DNA from 3 places in the Pseudomonas sp. NFXW11 genome. Region 1 is predicted to be linked to each of the others. Evidence: riboswitches for the same ligand, from Rfam matches in the RefSeq annotation. Region 1 holds a riboswitch; each other region holds the start of a gene.
What was found. Region 1 has a riboswitch for cobalamin ahead of cobW (cobalamin biosynthesis protein CobW). Riboswitches for the same ligand answer to the same signal wherever they lie in the genome.
Positions count from the first base shown of each region.

Region 2: it holds a riboswitch for cobalamin, as region 1 does, so the genes downstream of both, cobO (cob(I)yrinic acid a,c-diamide adenosyltransferase) here and cobW (cobalamin biosynthesis protein CobW) in region 1, are expected to answer to the same signal.
Region 3: it holds a riboswitch for cobalamin, as region 1 does, so the genes downstream of both, J4P02_RS23300 (TonB-dependent receptor plug domain-containing protein) here and cobW (cobalamin biosynthesis protein CobW) in region 1, are expected to answer to the same signal.

Region 1 covers NZ_JAGEKI010000014.1:142,028-146,896, forward strand. Annotated here, with positions in the region: gene cobN (cobaltochelatase subunit CobN) at 1-465, opposite strand, end outside; gene cobW (cobalamin biosynthesis protein CobW) at 469-1,539, opposite strand; cobalamin riboswitch at 1,638-1,849, opposite strand; cobalamin riboswitch at 1,906-2,137, shown strand; gene J4P02_RS21215 (CbtB domain-containing protein) at 2,233-2,424, shown strand; gene J4P02_RS21220 (CbtA family protein) at 2,436-3,128, shown strand; gene J4P02_RS21225 (cobalamin biosynthesis protein) at 3,125-3,538, shown strand; gene cobM (precorrin-4 C(11)-methyltransferase) at 3,621-4,367, shown strand; gene nfuA (Fe-S biogenesis protein NfuA) at 4,424-4,869, opposite strand, start outside.
Region 2 covers NZ_JAGEKI010000028.1:46,097-50,965, reverse strand. Annotated here, with positions in the region: gene bluB (5,6-dimethylbenzimidazole synthase) at 1-444, opposite strand, end outside; gene J4P02_RS29205 (cobyrinate a,c-diamide synthase) at 437-1,771, opposite strand; gene cobO (cob(I)yrinic acid a,c-diamide adenosyltransferase) at 1,782-2,393, opposite strand; cobalamin riboswitch at 2,474-2,707, opposite strand; gene J4P02_RS29195 (hypothetical protein) at 2,878-3,459, shown strand; gene J4P02_RS29190 (PQQ-dependent sugar dehydrogenase) at 3,530-4,849, shown strand; gene J4P02_RS29185 (O-methyltransferase) at 4,852-4,869, opposite strand, start outside.
Region 3 covers NZ_JAGEKI010000017.1:4,138-9,006, reverse strand. Annotated here, with positions in the region: gene J4P02_RS23300 (TonB-dependent receptor plug domain-containing protein) at 1-886, opposite strand, end outside; cobalamin riboswitch at 986-1,191, opposite strand; gene J4P02_RS23295 (arginine N-succinyltransferase) at 1,253-2,278, opposite strand; gene J4P02_RS23290 (arginine N-succinyltransferase) at 2,310-3,326, opposite strand; gene J4P02_RS23285 (APC family permease) at 3,504-4,853, opposite strand.

The DNA of each region.
Region 1 (4,869 bases):
GCAACGGTAGAAATTCAGCGCGTTGTCGCGCCCGCCCTGGCGCAGAAACTGCCACAGGCGGTCGCGCTCGGCGGCTGGCAAGGTGCTCAGGTCGCTGAGTTCCGGGTCGGGGCGGTCGTCCCCCGGCATCAGGATCAACTGCACACCGCGCCGCGACAGCTCCACCAGTTGCTCGACGCCATAGCGCCAATAGGCAATGCCGCCGTGCAGGGAAATCAGAATCAGCTTGGCGTGGCGCAGCACCTGGTCGACATAAAGGTCCACCGAGGCGTGGTTCTGCACCTGCATGGGGTTGGCCAGGCGCAGGCTGGGGTAGTCCGCGGGCAATTGCTCGGCGGCCTCCGCCAGCAACGCCAGGCTGGAATCGCCGCTGCACAGGATCACCAGCTCGGCGGGGGTTTGTCCAAGGTCGGCAATGTTGTCATCCGAGACGAAACCACCGGGCTGGGTCCTGAGCAGGTGCATGGGTCAGGCGCCGAGGGCGGCGCGCAGTTGCGCTTCCAGCTGGGCGGCGTCCAGCTCCTGGCCGATCAGCACCAGGCGCGTGGTGCGGGCTTCGTCGGCGCCCCACTTACGGTCGAAGTGCTTGTCGAAACGGGTGCCCACGCCCTGGATCAGCAGGCGCATCGGCTTGCCGGGGATGGCCGCGAAGCCCTTGACCCGGAGGATGCCGTGCTTGACCACCAGTTGGGTCAGGGCGTCCAGCAGCAGGCTTTCATCGGCCTCGGGCAGTTCGATGGAGATCGAGTCGAAGGCGTCGTGATCGTGGTCGTCGTGATCGTCATCGCCGTCGTGGTGATGGTCGTGGTGGCTGTGGCGGCCATCGATATGTTCCTCGGAACCGGCGCCCAGGCCCAGCAACACGTCCAGCGGCAGGCGACCGCTGCTGGCTTCGATGACCTTGACCGCCGGCGGCAGCTCCTCGGCCACTTCCAGGCGCACCTTGGCCAGGTCTGCGGGGTTGATCAGGTCGGTCTTGTTGAGAATCACCAGGTCGGCGCTGGACAGTTGGTCGGCGAACAGCTCATGCAGGGGCGATTCGTGGTCCAGGTTGGGGTCGAGCTTGCGCTGGGCGTCCACTTGATCGGGGAAGGCGGCGAAGGTGCCGGCGGCCACGGCCGGGCTGTCGACCACGGTGATCACCGCATCCACAGTGCAGGCGCTACGGATTTCCGGCCACTGGAAGGCCTGCACCAGGGGCTTGGGCAAGGCCAGGCCACTGGTTTCGATAAGGATATGGTCGAGATCGCCACGGCGCGCCACCAGCTCGCGCATCACCGGGAAGAACTCTTCCTGCACGGTGCAACACAGGCAGCCGTTGGCCAGCTCATAGACCCGGCCACTGGCCTCTTCCTCGGTGCAGCCGATGGAGCACTGCTTGAGAATTTCGCCGTCGATGCCCAGCTCGCCGAACTCGTTGACGATCACCGCGATGCGCCGCCCCTGGGCGTTGTCCAGCATGTGCCGCAGCAGGGTGGTCTTACCCGAACCAAGGAAGCCGGTGACGATGGTGACAGGGAGTTTGGCCAGTGTTTTCATCGGATGCCCCTTGGCAAAGGTGGCGGGCATAGGAGACGAGAACCGCAGCGCGAAGGCGCGCGGAGATTTCGCCACCGGATCACCCCGCCCGGTTGTAGTGAAAGTCTTGGATCGAGGCAGGTCTCCTGGCTGGGGGCTGGCCAGTCATTGGACTGACGGTTCCTGCGCCTTCCCGCTGGCGTCCTGGACGCGCTTGCAGTGGCCTTGCAGAAATCAAACCCTTCACAGTTGCGGGGGCAGCCGCGGCTTGAACCGCGTTCCCATCTTAGCTCCGGCTCAGGGCCAAAGAACCTCAATCGCGCAAGGCTACGCAGAGCGCGGGGGGCGGTCAATCGGCAATTGACGGCCCTGCCCCGCCCATGATCTCCTACACAACTTGTTACGGGTGCCCTTCACAGGGTGAAACGGGAAATCGGTGAATCACGGGCTTGAACAGGCCGTGCCAGTCCGATGCTGCCCCCGCAACGGTAAGCGAGCGAAGTGTCAAAGCCACTGTGCCCAGTGCATGGGAAGGCGACACTTGCCGGCATGGCGTGCATGACAGACACGGCCCCTGCCCCTCGCGAGCCCGGAGACCGGCCCGCAATACCAAATAACAAACCCGCGGTGGGCGGGCGCTGTTGCAAACCCTGCGTGGGCCTCACGCGGGGTTTTCCTGCGCCGCTTGCCGCTGACATTCCAGAGGGAAGCGCCATGTCGATCATCAGCAGCACCAGCAGCCATTCCGCCAGCAGCACCAGCACCCTGGGCCAGCGCCTGGTGGCCGCCATCAGCGCCTCGATCCTCGGCGCCTGCCTGGTGTACTTCGCCGGTTTCTCGCATATCGAAGCGGTGCACAACGCCGCCCACGACACCCGCCACAGCGCCGCCTTCCCTTGCCACTGAGACCTGCCGCCATGTTCAAGCGCATTGCCCAGACTGCAGGCTTCACCGGCCTGCTGGCCGCCCTGCTGCTGACCCTGCTGCAAAGCTTCTGGGTCGCCCCGCTGATTCTCCAGGCGGAAACCTACGAGAAGGCCCCGGCGGCCGAAGTTCATCAACATGCCGAAGGCGCCATGGCCGGCCATAGCCACGACGCCGAAGCCTGGGAACCGGAAGACGGCTGGCAGCGCGTGCTGTCCACCACCGGCGGCAACCTGGTGGTGGCCGTGGGCTTCGCCCTGATGCTGGCCGGCCTCTACACCCTGCGCGCGCCCAACCGCACCTCCCAGGGCCTGCTCTGGGGCCTGGCCGGTTACGCCACCTTCTGCCTGGCGCCAACCCTGGGCCTGCCGCCGGAGCTGCCGGGCACCGCCGCCGCCGACCTGGTGCAGCGGCAGATCTGGTGGGTCGGTACTGCCGCCTCCACCGCAGTGGGCATCGCGCTGATGGTGTTCGCCGGCAACTGGCTGCTCAAAGCCCTGGGCGCGGCGATCCTGGTGGTGCCCCATGTAATCGGCGCGCCACAGCCGGAAGTGCACTCGATGCTGGCGCCAGAGGCGCTGGAAGCGCAGTTCAAGATCGCCTCGCAACTGACCAACGCCGCTTTCTGGCTGGCCCTGGGACTGATCAGCGCCTGGCTGTTCCGTCGCGACCGCTACTCGGCATGATCGCAACCCGCGCAGCGCCGACCCTGGTGGTCGGCCTGGGCTGCCAGAAAGGCTGCCCGGCGAGCACGCTGCGCGAGTTGCTGGAACAGGTGCTTGCCGCCCATCGCCTGGAGCATCGGCAACTGGCGGCCCTGGCCAGCATCGACCTGAAGCGCAGCGAACCGGGCCTGCTGCAACTGGCCGAACAGCTGAGGCTGCCGCTGACCTGTTTCAGCAGTGCGCAACTGGCGCCCTACGCCCTGCGCCTGAGCCATCGTTCGCAGATCGCCTACGAACGCACCGGCTGCTACGGGGTGGCCGAAAGCGCGGCCCTGGCCATGGCCGAACAGTTGCATCCGGCCCCGGTGCAACTGCTGATTACCCGGCAAAAATACGCCCAGGCCACCCTGGCCATGGCCGCCTGGCGCTGAAATCGCCGATAATCCCCGCCCTTGATCATGAGCGTTGCTCATCTGAAGCCCCGCTCCCGCCCCTTTTGCACAGGACCACGGCATGACCGTCTATTTCATCGGCGCCGGCCCCGGCGACCCGGAGCTGATCACCGTCAAGGGCCAGCGCCTGATCCACAGTTGCCCGGTGATCATCTATGCCGGCTCCCTGGTGCCCCAGGCAGTACTCGAAGGCCACAGTGCCGTGCAGGTGATCAACAGCGCCGAGCTGCACCTGGAGCAGATCATCCAGGCCATCAGCCAGGCCCATGCCCTGGGCCAGGATGTGGCCCGGGTGCACTCCGGCGACCCGAGCCTGTATGGCGCCATCGGCGAGCAGATCCGCTGCCTGCGGGCGCTGGGCATTCCCTTTGAAATCGTCCCCGGGGTCACCGCCACCGCGGCCTGCGCGGCGTTGCTGGAAGCCGAGCTGACCCTGCCGGATGTGTCCCAGAGCGTGATCCTGACCCGCTACGCGGACAAGACCGCGATGCCCGCCGGCGAGGAATTCGCCAGCCTGGCGGCCCATGGCGCCACCATGGCGATTCACCTGGGGGTCAATCACCTGCAGAACATTGTTGCCGAACTGCTGCCCCACTACGGCGCCGACTGCCCGATTGCCGTGGTGCACCGGGCCACCTGGCCGGACCAGGATTGGGTACTGGGCACCCTGGCGGACATCGTCGACAAGGTGGCGGCCAAGGGTTTCCGGCGTACGGCGCTGATTCTGGTAGGTCGAGTGCTGGCCACGGATGCCTTCAGCGAGTCGTCGCTGTATCGCGCCGGACACGCGCACCTGTATCGCCCGTAACAGGCATAAAAAAACGGCGCTCACGGGGCGCCGTTTTTCATGCCGCAGCGAACGCCTTAGTAGTAGGCGTTTTCTTTCTGCGTGTGGTCGGTGACGTCACGCACGCCCTTGAGCTCGGGAATACGCTCGAGCAGGGTACGTTCGATCCCTTCCTTGAGGGTCACATCGGCCTGGCCGCACCCCTGGCAACCACCACCGAACTGCAGCACGGCGATGCCGTCGTCGACCACTTCGATCAGGCTGACCTGGCCGCCGTGGCTGGCCAGCCCCGGGTTGATCTCGGTTTGCAGGTAGTAGTTGATGCGCTCGTTGATCGGGCTGTCGGCATTGACCATCGGCACCTTGGCGTTGGGCGCCTTGATGGTCAGCTGGCCGCCCATGCGGTCGGTGGCGTAGTCGACCACCGCATCATCGAGGAAGCCTTCGCTGAAGGCGTCGATGTAGGCGGTGAAGCTTTTCAGGCCCAGGGCCTTGTCTTCGGGCTTCTCTTCGCCGGGCTTGC
Region 2 (4,869 bases), on a different contig from region 1:
GCCTTCGCTGCGCGCCGCCAGCCAGAGGTTCTGAATCGCGCAGGACAATGAGGCCAGGTCCATCTCGGGCAGGGTCCGGCGACCGAAGATATGCCGCTCGCGGCCATCCATCAGGGCCGCCACCAGTACCTCCGCGCACTCGTTGATGCCTTCGACCTTGAGCTTCATGAACTCGTCGGAACGCTCCCCCAATGCCTCGGCGGTGCGTACCCGCTCCTGTTCCACCAACTGTTGGATGCGCCCGCGCAGCGCTCGATCGGTGATGCGGATAAACCGCCAGGGCTGCATCAGGCCGACGCTGGGGGCCTGGTGCGCGGCCTCCAGCAGGCGCTGCAGCAGCTCGGGGGCGACACTGCCACCGGCGAAATGGCGCATGTCGCGGCGCTGGGCAATGGCCTTGTAGACCGCTTCGCGCTCGGCCGCGGAAAACTCCAGTTCACTCACCCGCGACACCCTCTCCCGGAGCGGCAACCGCGCCCGGCATGAACAAGGCCGCTACCGCCGCCGGATTGGATGGGAAATAGAAGTGCACATAGGAGGCCGTCATCCGCCCCTGGCGATACACCGCCTCCGCTCCACGCCCGCCATTGGGGCTGATGCCGCGAGCAATGGGCTCGAGCCCGGTGCTGGTCAGGGAGTGGTGATAGGTGTGCCCGCGCAAACTGCCTTCAGGCAGCTCCACCGCTTGCAGGGCCAGGGCCGCCAGGCGCTTCTGCATCACCGCGTCGCCTGGCAACAACCCCAGCAATTCAGCCCGCTGGCCTTCGACATCGGTCAGCGAGTCCAGCAGGTAGAGCATGCCGCCGCACTCGGCCAGCAGCGGTTTTCCCGCTTGATGATGGGCACGAATGGCCGCAAGCATCGAAGTGTTCCGTGCCAGGGCCTGATGATGCAGCTCCGGGTAGCCGCCAGGCAGGTACAGGCTGTCGGCGTCGGGCAGCTCGGCATCGTGGATCGGCGAGAAGAAACTCAGTTGCGCGCCCATGGCGCGCAGCAGGTCGAGGCTGGCACCGTAGGTGAAGGCGAAGGCTTCATCCCGGGCCACGGCAATGCGCACGCCATCCAGCAATGGCAGGCAAGCCACGGGGGTTGGCGCGGCGAAACCCACGGCCGGTGGCAGCGCTACCTGGCAACTGTCGGCCAGGGCCTGAGCGGCCACATCCAGGCGCAGGTCCAGGTCGTTCAACTCGCTGGCTTGCACCAGCCCCAGGTGGCGGCTGGGCAGCTCGATCCCGGTCTCCCGGGACAAGGCGCCATACCAGCGCAGGCCTTCGGTCAGGCTGCCCTCGAGCAACTGCGCATGGCGCAAGGTGCCGACCCGGTTGGCCAGCACTCCGGCGAATGGCAGGTCCGGCTGATAGCGCGCCAGGCCCAGGGCCAGGGCGCCGAAGGTCTGGGCCATGGCGGTGCCGTCGATCACCGCCAGCACCGGCACGCCGAAATGCCGCGCCAGGTCGGCACTGGATGGCGTGCCATCGAACAGCCCCATGACCCCCTCGATCAGGATCAGGTCGGCTTCAGCGGCGGCTTCCCAGAGCAGGCGGCGGCTTTCCTGCTCACCCACCATCCACATGTCCAACTGGTACACCGGGGCACCGCTGGCACGTTCGAGAATCATCGGGTCGAGAAAATCCGGACCGCACTTGAACACCCGAACCTTGCGCCCCTGATTGCGGTGCAGGCGGGCCAGGGCGGCGGTCACGGTAGTCTTGCCCTGGCCAGAGGCCGGAGCGGCGATCAGCACCGCCGGGCAATGACGAACATCGGTCATGGTTTCACACTCACAGCTCAACACCTTTCTGCGCCTTGATACCGGCCTGGAACGCGTGCTTGAGCATGCCCATTTCGGTGACGGTGTCCGCCAGCTCGATCAGTTCCGGCTTGGCCCCGCGGCCAGTCACCACCACATGCTGCATCGGCGGACGAGCCTGCAAGTCGCTGAGCACCTGGTCCAGGTCGAGGTAGCCATGCTTGAGGGCGATGTTCAGTTCATCGAGCACCACCAGGCCAATCTCCGGATCCCTCAGCAGCTCCTTGGAAACGGCCCAGGCCGCTTCCGCGGCGGCGATATCGCGCTGGCGATCCTGGGTTTCCCAGGTAAAGCCCTCGCCCATCACATGGAACCGCACTTGCTCGGGGAAACGCCGAAAAAACAGCTCTTCGCCCGTGCTGTTGCGCCCCTTGATGAACTGCACCACGCCACAGCGCATGCCATGGCCCATGGAACGCGCCAGCATGCCGAAGGCCGAACTGCTCTTGCCTTTGCCGTTGCCGGTCAGCACCAGCAGCAGCCCGCACTCATTGGGCGAGTTGGCAATGCGTTCGTCGATCACGGCTTTCTTGCGCAACATGCGCGCCAGATGGCGCTCGTCACGATCGGGGGATTCACTCATGGGGCTGCTCTCCATTGAGACAGGGGAACGGCGGGCAGGAAAAGACCGGGACGGCGCTAGCCTGGCATCGCCCACCGTGATGCCGTTGGATGGATCAGGCCGGTCTCCGGGCTCATGAGGGGCATCGCTGCCGGACTGCGCGCCTTCCCGTGTGGTTTGACACAGTGGCATCAGGCGCAGTCTTGACTCATCTACCGTTGCGGGGGCAGCGCCGGAATCGTCGTCGGCTCCATCGCTGGAACAGGCCCTGACCGGCTTCCCTGTTTCACTCTGTCGACCCTCGGCCACAGAGCACCTGAAACAAGTCGCGAAGGTTAAGGGGTCGGGGGTGGAGCGTCAATTGAAGCCGGCCGCAACAAGCAACGGAAAATTGCACTGCATCAACAAAATGACGCCAAACTTGTGCCACACTCAGAGCACTGATATCAAATAGCCACAATCCAAAATCAACAGTCCTGCCACACAACAATAAGGGGTGAGTTCGATGCAAGGCATGATCATCAGCAATCCAAAGCTGGAATTCCTGCGACCGATGCTGGAACGCTGGTTCGATTGCATTGACCGCTACAACGCAGTGCGCGGCGATAATGAAACCCCTTACTGGTTCGACGAACAGGCCAACCTGGGCTTGCTCTCCGCCGCCGCCTGGATGGCCGAGATGGTCAGCCTGGAGCACAGCCCCAGCAAGAAACAGCAGGAAGAAGGCGCACGCAATGCCCGTACCGACCTCTACCTGGCCACCAAGGAAGAACGCGCCTATATCCAGGCCACCCAGCGCTGGCCACGGGTCAACAGCCTGCAACTGACCCAAGCCCTGCAGGACATTGCCAACGACGCGAAGAAAATCAGCTATGCCAGCGACCTGAAGCTCGGCTGCCTGTTCGTCGCCCCGCAGAAGGCCCAGCACAGCGCCACCCCGGAAGAACTCCAGGACATGCTCGACGACCTGCAGAAGGAACACTGCTGCGCAGTGGCCTGGTACTTCCCCTATGCCTACCGCAAGCTGCACAGCGAAGCCGGCAACTACCATCCCGGGGTCGCGGTACTGTTCAAGGAAGCCCGCTAGACAAGGGCAACTATCCGCTGGCTATGCTTCTCTATGACTACGACGTCTGTGCATTCATAGGGAAATCAGCATGTTCAAGCTTCAACACACCTTGCTTGTCGCCATCGCCGCCGGCCTTGCCGCCTGCGGCGAAACGTCCAGCCTGCAGGTCGCCGATGGCACCGGGCCCAACCCCAGCTTGCCGCAACCCAACCCCACACTGATTCCCACGGTAAACATCGCCCCGGCCATCGGCTGGCCCAAGGATGCCAAGCCTTTGGCGGCTGCCGGCACCCAGGTCAATGCCTTCGCCGAGAACCTCGATCATCCACGCTGGCTCTATGTGCTGCCCAATGGCGATGTGCTGGTGGCAGAGACCAACGCGCCGCCCAAACCCGATGACAACCAGGGCCTTCGCGGCTGGATCGCCGGCAAGGTCATGGGCCGGGCCGGCGCCGCAGTGCCCAGCGCCAATCGCATCACCCTGCTGCGGGATGCGGATCATGATGGCGTGGCGGAAACCCGTAGCACCTTTCTGGAGAATCTCAACTCGCCGTTCGGCATGACCCTGGTGGGCAATGACCTGTATATAGCGGACACCGACAAATTGCTGCGCTTCCCCTACCACAACGGTGACACTCGGATCAGCGCCGCCGCGACCAAGGTCGTCGACCTGCCTGGCGGCACGCTCAACCACCACTGGACCAAGAACGTCATCGCCAGCAAGGACGGCAGCAAGCTCTATGTCACCACCGGCTCCAACAGCAACGTCGGGGAAAACGGCATGGACCAGGAACAGGGCCGGGCGGCGATCTGGGAAGTGGACCGTGCCAGCGGCCAGCACCGCCTGTTCGCCACCGGCCTGCGCAACCCCAATGGCCTGGCCTGGGAGCCGGTCAGTGGCGCGCTATGGACGGCGGTGAACGAAAGGGATGAGATCGGCAGCGACCTGGTGCCGGACTACATCACCTCGGTCAAGGACGGCGCCTTCTATGGCTGGCCCTACAGCTACTACGGGCAACATGTGGATGTGCGAGTCGAGCCGCAGAACCCGGAACTGGTGGCCAAGGCGATTGCCCCGGACTACGCCGTGGGACCACACACCGCCTCACTGGGGCTGGCGTTCGCCGAGGGCAGCAAGCTGCCCGCGCCCTTCACCAAAGGCGCCTTTGTCGGCCAGCACGGCTCCTGGAACCGCAAGCCCCTGAGCGGCTACAAGGTGATTTTCGTGCCCTTCAGCGCGGGTCACCCTCAAGGCAAGCCGATTGACGTGCTCAGCGGCTTTCTCAGCGCCGATGACAAAGCCATGGGACGCCCGGTCGGGGTGGTGATAGATCGGCAAGGGGATTTGCTGGTGGCCGATGATGTGGGCAACAAGATCTGGCGTGTATCCGCCGCCAAGGCGCCTTGAATTCAGCGCTTGCGGCACAG
Region 3 (4,869 bases), on a different contig from region 1:
CGGTGGCGATCTGCTGGATGCGGTCGTTGGTGGTCTTCTTGTTGTTCAGCGGGCGGGCGAAATCCAGGTTGGCGTCGCTGTACTGGTAGAACAGTTCCAGGCGCGAATCATCCCCCAACCCCTGGATCGCCTTGGCGCCGAAGGTGGTCACCTCGTAGGCGCGTTTCTTCTCGCGGGTGTTGGCGTTGTAGGCGCTGTTGCGAAACGGCTGGTAGCCGTCGGAGACGTTGTGGCTGATATAGGCCAGCAGGCCCAGGTCGCCCAGGCCGTTGCTAAGGATGCGCTCGACGCGGGCATCGCCGCTTCTGCCCATGAAGCTGTCCAGGCCCAGGTTGACCTCGCCGGAGGCGTCGCGGGTCTGCGGGCTGCGGGTGACGATATTGATCACCCCGGACACCGCTTGGGTGCCGAACAGCAGGCTCTGGCCGCCCTTGAGCACTTCGATGCGCTCAATGGCGTTGGCCGGCAGGGTATCCAGGTACAGGCCGCCGTACAGGCGGTTGTTCAGGCGCACGCCGTCCAGCAGGATCAGGGTGTCGTCGTTGCGGCCGCCCAGCAGGGAGTAGGTGCCGTAGTCGAAGGGGCCGTTCTTCGGCGCCACGTAGAGGCCCGGTACGTACATCTGCAGCACCCGGGTGATGTCGCTGCTGGGGCCGGCGCGTTCGATCTGCTGGCGGTCGATGATCTCCACCTTGCTGCCGTACTGGGCCATCTCGGCCACGGTGGTGGATTCCACCGACGGTGCGGAAACGAATTGCTCTTGCAGTTTCAGGCTGTTGTCGTCGGCCAGCAGTTGGGGGCTGATCAGGCAGCCGAGCAGGGCGCCGCCGAAGGTGCGGCGCGGGGCGCGCCAGTCGCGCGCAAGGAAGGTGTTGAAGGTTGTCATTCTTGGTCTTCTCGAAAGTGTTTTCGGGAAGCACGCAGGACGAAGGTAGCGGCCACGCGCACGCGACCATACCGGCCCATGCCCGCCCACCGCAGGATTGCCAAACAGAAGTTGCAGGCCGGTCTCCGGGCTTGCGAGGCTGGCGGCATCCGCCTTCCCATACCTGTAGGTACAGTGGCGTGTTGGATGCAGCACTCGCTTACCGTTGCGGGGGCAGCACCGGACTGGCCCTGGAAGAGGGCGCACCGGTTTCCCGTTTCACCCCATGCACGGCGGCATGGGGCACCTGAAACTGCGGGCATATTACGCAGCAAAGCTGCGAGCTCCAAGCGGCAAGCTGCAAACCAGAAGCTGTTGCTTCGAGCTCTACGCTTGCAGCTTGAAGCTTGCCGCTTGCACTGCTCTCACTGTGTCGCCTGGTTGCAGTTGCAGGCGCTTGGCGGTGAGGCGGTCCACCAGCAGGCAGCCGGACACCAGGCGCCCGGGGGCGGCGGTGATGCGGCAGCTTTCCAGGCGCCGGTTGTGGATCAGCCACAGCGGTGCCTGGTCGTCCGGGGTGCCCACCAGCAGGGGCAGGGTCTGGCTCTCGCGCACGCTGCGGATTTTCGCCACTTCGGCTTCGAGCAGCGGCCCGCCGTCGAAGATGTCGATGCAGCCCTGGTGGCTGAAGCCTTCGTCGCGCAGCAGGCTCACCGCCTGCGCGGTGCTGTGGTGGGCCTGGCCGATAGCGGCTTGCGCCTCGGGGCTGAGCAGGCAGGTGTAGAGCGGCTGGCGCGGCATCAGTTCGGCGATGAAGGCCTTGCCGCCATGGCTGGACAGGCGATTGGCCTGGTGGAAATCCATCTTGAAGAAGTGCCGCCCCAGGCTGTCCCAGAACGGCGAGCGACCCTGGCTATCGACCTGGCCGCGCAGTTCGGCCACCAGCTTGTCGCCGAACAGCGCCGGGTATTCGGCGACGAACAGCAGGCGCGCGCTGGACAGCAAGCGGCCGGTGTCGCCCCGGCGCTGGTCGCGGCGCAGGAACAGCGAGCAGAGCAGGGATTGCCCGGTCATCTCGTTACACAGGAACAGGGTCGGGATCTGCTTCTCGATGCCCAGCTCCGGGGCCCGGCCGCGGGTGATGCCAACTCGGTAGTTGTAGCTGGGTTCGCGCAGGCCAATCGCCCCGCTCAGGCCGCAGATGCCGATCACTTGCTGCTCGTCGTCCTCGAGCACAAACAGGTAGTCGGCATCGGCCCGTTCCACCTGGCCGGCAAAGGCGCGCTGGGCCCAGCGCACTCGCTGGGTCAGGCGCCCGGGATCGCTGGACAGGTCGTTCAGCCCACGGCAACTGCCGTCGAGCAGGGCCAGCACCGCCGGCACATCGGCGAGGCGGATCGGTCGCACAATCATTGCGCCGCTCCGTGGATCATTGGGGGGCAACTCATAGGGCGATGCCTCGCACCGCTTCGCCCGGGGCCAGTTGCAGGGCCTGGAGCATCGCCGCGTCGAGGCCGACCACATCGCCCGGGGCTTCGTCGAGGAGCGCGACTATCGCCCGAAAACCCTGCAACCGCTCGTTGCTCAGCAGCCACGGGCGGCCCTGGCCGCTCTGGGTGCACAGGTAGCTGCTGGCAACCCGGCTCTGGATGATCGAGCGCAGCTCCTGGGTGCGCGCCTGCAGGGTTGGCCCGGCATCGAACAGGTCGACGTACTGGGTGGGGGCAAAACCTTCATCCACCAGGATGTCGCAGGCTTCCCGGGCCTCGGGGTGAATGCGCCCGATGCAGTCCTGGGCGGTTTGCGCCAGCATCGGGATATACAGCGGGTACTGCGGCATCAGCTCGGCGAGAAAACCGCGGCCCTGCAAGGCGCACAGGCGCTCGGCCTCGACGTAGGGCAGGTCGAAGAAGTGCTGGCCCACCGCGGCCCAGAACGGCGAGTGGCCGCTGGCATCGCTGTAGCCGACGATCTCGCTGATGCAGCTGTCGGCGAAGCGCTCGGGGTGCGCGGCGATCAACAGCAGGCGTGCGCGCGAGGTCAGTTGTGCCAGGGGCGTGCCCGCCAGCGCCGGGTCGATATGGTAGCTGCGCAACAGGGTCTGTTCGCTGAGGTCCTGGCACAGCGACAGGGTTGGCACCGCGTGCTCGATGTCGAGCTCCCGGGAGCTGCTGATAAAGGGCCGGTTGCGCAGGCTGTAGAAGGGGCTGGCAAAGCCCGCAGTGGCGAGGATATCGGAGCAGCCGTGCAACTGGCCGCTGGCCGGGTCTTCGAGCACCAGGAAGTAGTTTTCCGGGCCCTGGCTGGCCTGGGGCTTGGCGAAGGACGCCTGGGAGTCGAGGATTTTTTCCCGCAGGTAGTGTTGATCGTCCACCAGGGAGGTCACGCCCAGCAGGCGGCCACGCACCAGGTGCTGGAGTTGGGGCAGATCGGACAACACCACGGGACGCAAGGCCAGCATGGGGGTACTCCTGTATCAAGGGCCGCTCGCCACGGGGGCGAGCACTGGCCGGACATCACTGTCGGGTTCCACGCAGTTCCAGGGCCGCAGCATGCTGCGGCCGACCTCGGGCCGCTCTGGCGGCGGCCTTGGAGGGCGCGCGAGGCCATCCTGCATCGCGCGGGAGATGCTTGTTGCTTATTGCTTGAGCGGGTCGGGCAGGGCGGCGCCGCTGCCAAGCTTGTTCAGCAGGAACAGGTACACCAGCCCCGCAACTATCCAGATGGCGCCGAGTTTCTGCGCATCCACGCCCATGTTGTACATGATGGCGCAGACGATCACGAAGCCGATCACCGGGCAGATCAGGTGGCGTACCACCTGGCCGGATTTCTGCCGCCGCCAGTAGAAGTTGATCACCGTGAGGTGCAGCAGCATGAAGCCGCTCAGGGCGCCGAAGTTGACCAGGGAGGTCAGGGTGTCCACCGAGTTGATGAACAGGTAGCAGATCAGCAGCGACAGCACCGCCACCAGGTAGATGCTGATGTGCGGGGTGTTGTGCTTGGGGTGGACCTTGGCCAGCACCTTGGGCAGCTTGCCGTCGCGGGCCATGCCGAACAGCAGGCGCGACACCGCGGCTTGCGAGGTGATGGCCACCGCCACGCCCCAGGCCAGCGCCGTGGCCACCCCGGTAAGGGTTGCCAGCCAGCTGCCGGCGGCCAGTTCGGCGATCTCGTAGAAGGCCGTGTCGGCGGACTTGAAGCCCATGCCGGCGGCCAGGTCAGTGGCGATCCAGGTTTGCACCACGAAGATCGCGCCCATCACCAGCAGGGTGATCAGCGCCGCGCGACCGACACTGCGCCCCGGGTCGCCCTTGACCTCTTCGGCCAGGGTCGAGATGGCGTCGAAGCCGAGGAACGACAGCACGGCGATGGACACGCCCTGCATCAGCATGCCGAAGTGGAAGTTCTCCGGGTTGTACAAAGGCGCCAGGGTCAGCTGGCCGTTGCCGGCGCCCCCGTGCAGGGCCGTCCAGGCGTAGAACAGGAAGATCCCCAGGACCACCAGTTGGGCCAGCAGGAACAGGATGTTCATGCGCGCGGTGAAGGTGATGCCCCGCAGGTTGACCAGGGTGGCGCTGACCAGGAACGCCAGGATAAAGCCGACCTTGGGCACTTCCGGGTACAGGTGGTTGAGCGCCATGGCCGCATACACGTAGAGCAGCGGCGGGATCAGCAGGTAGTCCAGGAGCATCAGCCAGCCGGCGAGAAAGCCCACCTGCGGGTTGAGGCCGCGCTGGGCATAGGAGTACACCGAGCCGGCCATGGGGAAGGCGCGGGCCATGGCGCCGTAGCTCAGGGCGGTGAAGATCATCGCCAGCATGCCGATGATGTAGGCCAGGGGCACCATGCCCGGGGCCTCCTGGTTGACGTAGCCGTAGACCCCGAACGGGGCGATGGGGATCATGAAAATCATCCCGTAGACCACCAGGTCGCGCAGGTTGAGCCCGCGCTTGAGCTCCTGTTTGTAGCCGAATTCTTCAATCTCCATGAAGCAGTTCTCCTTG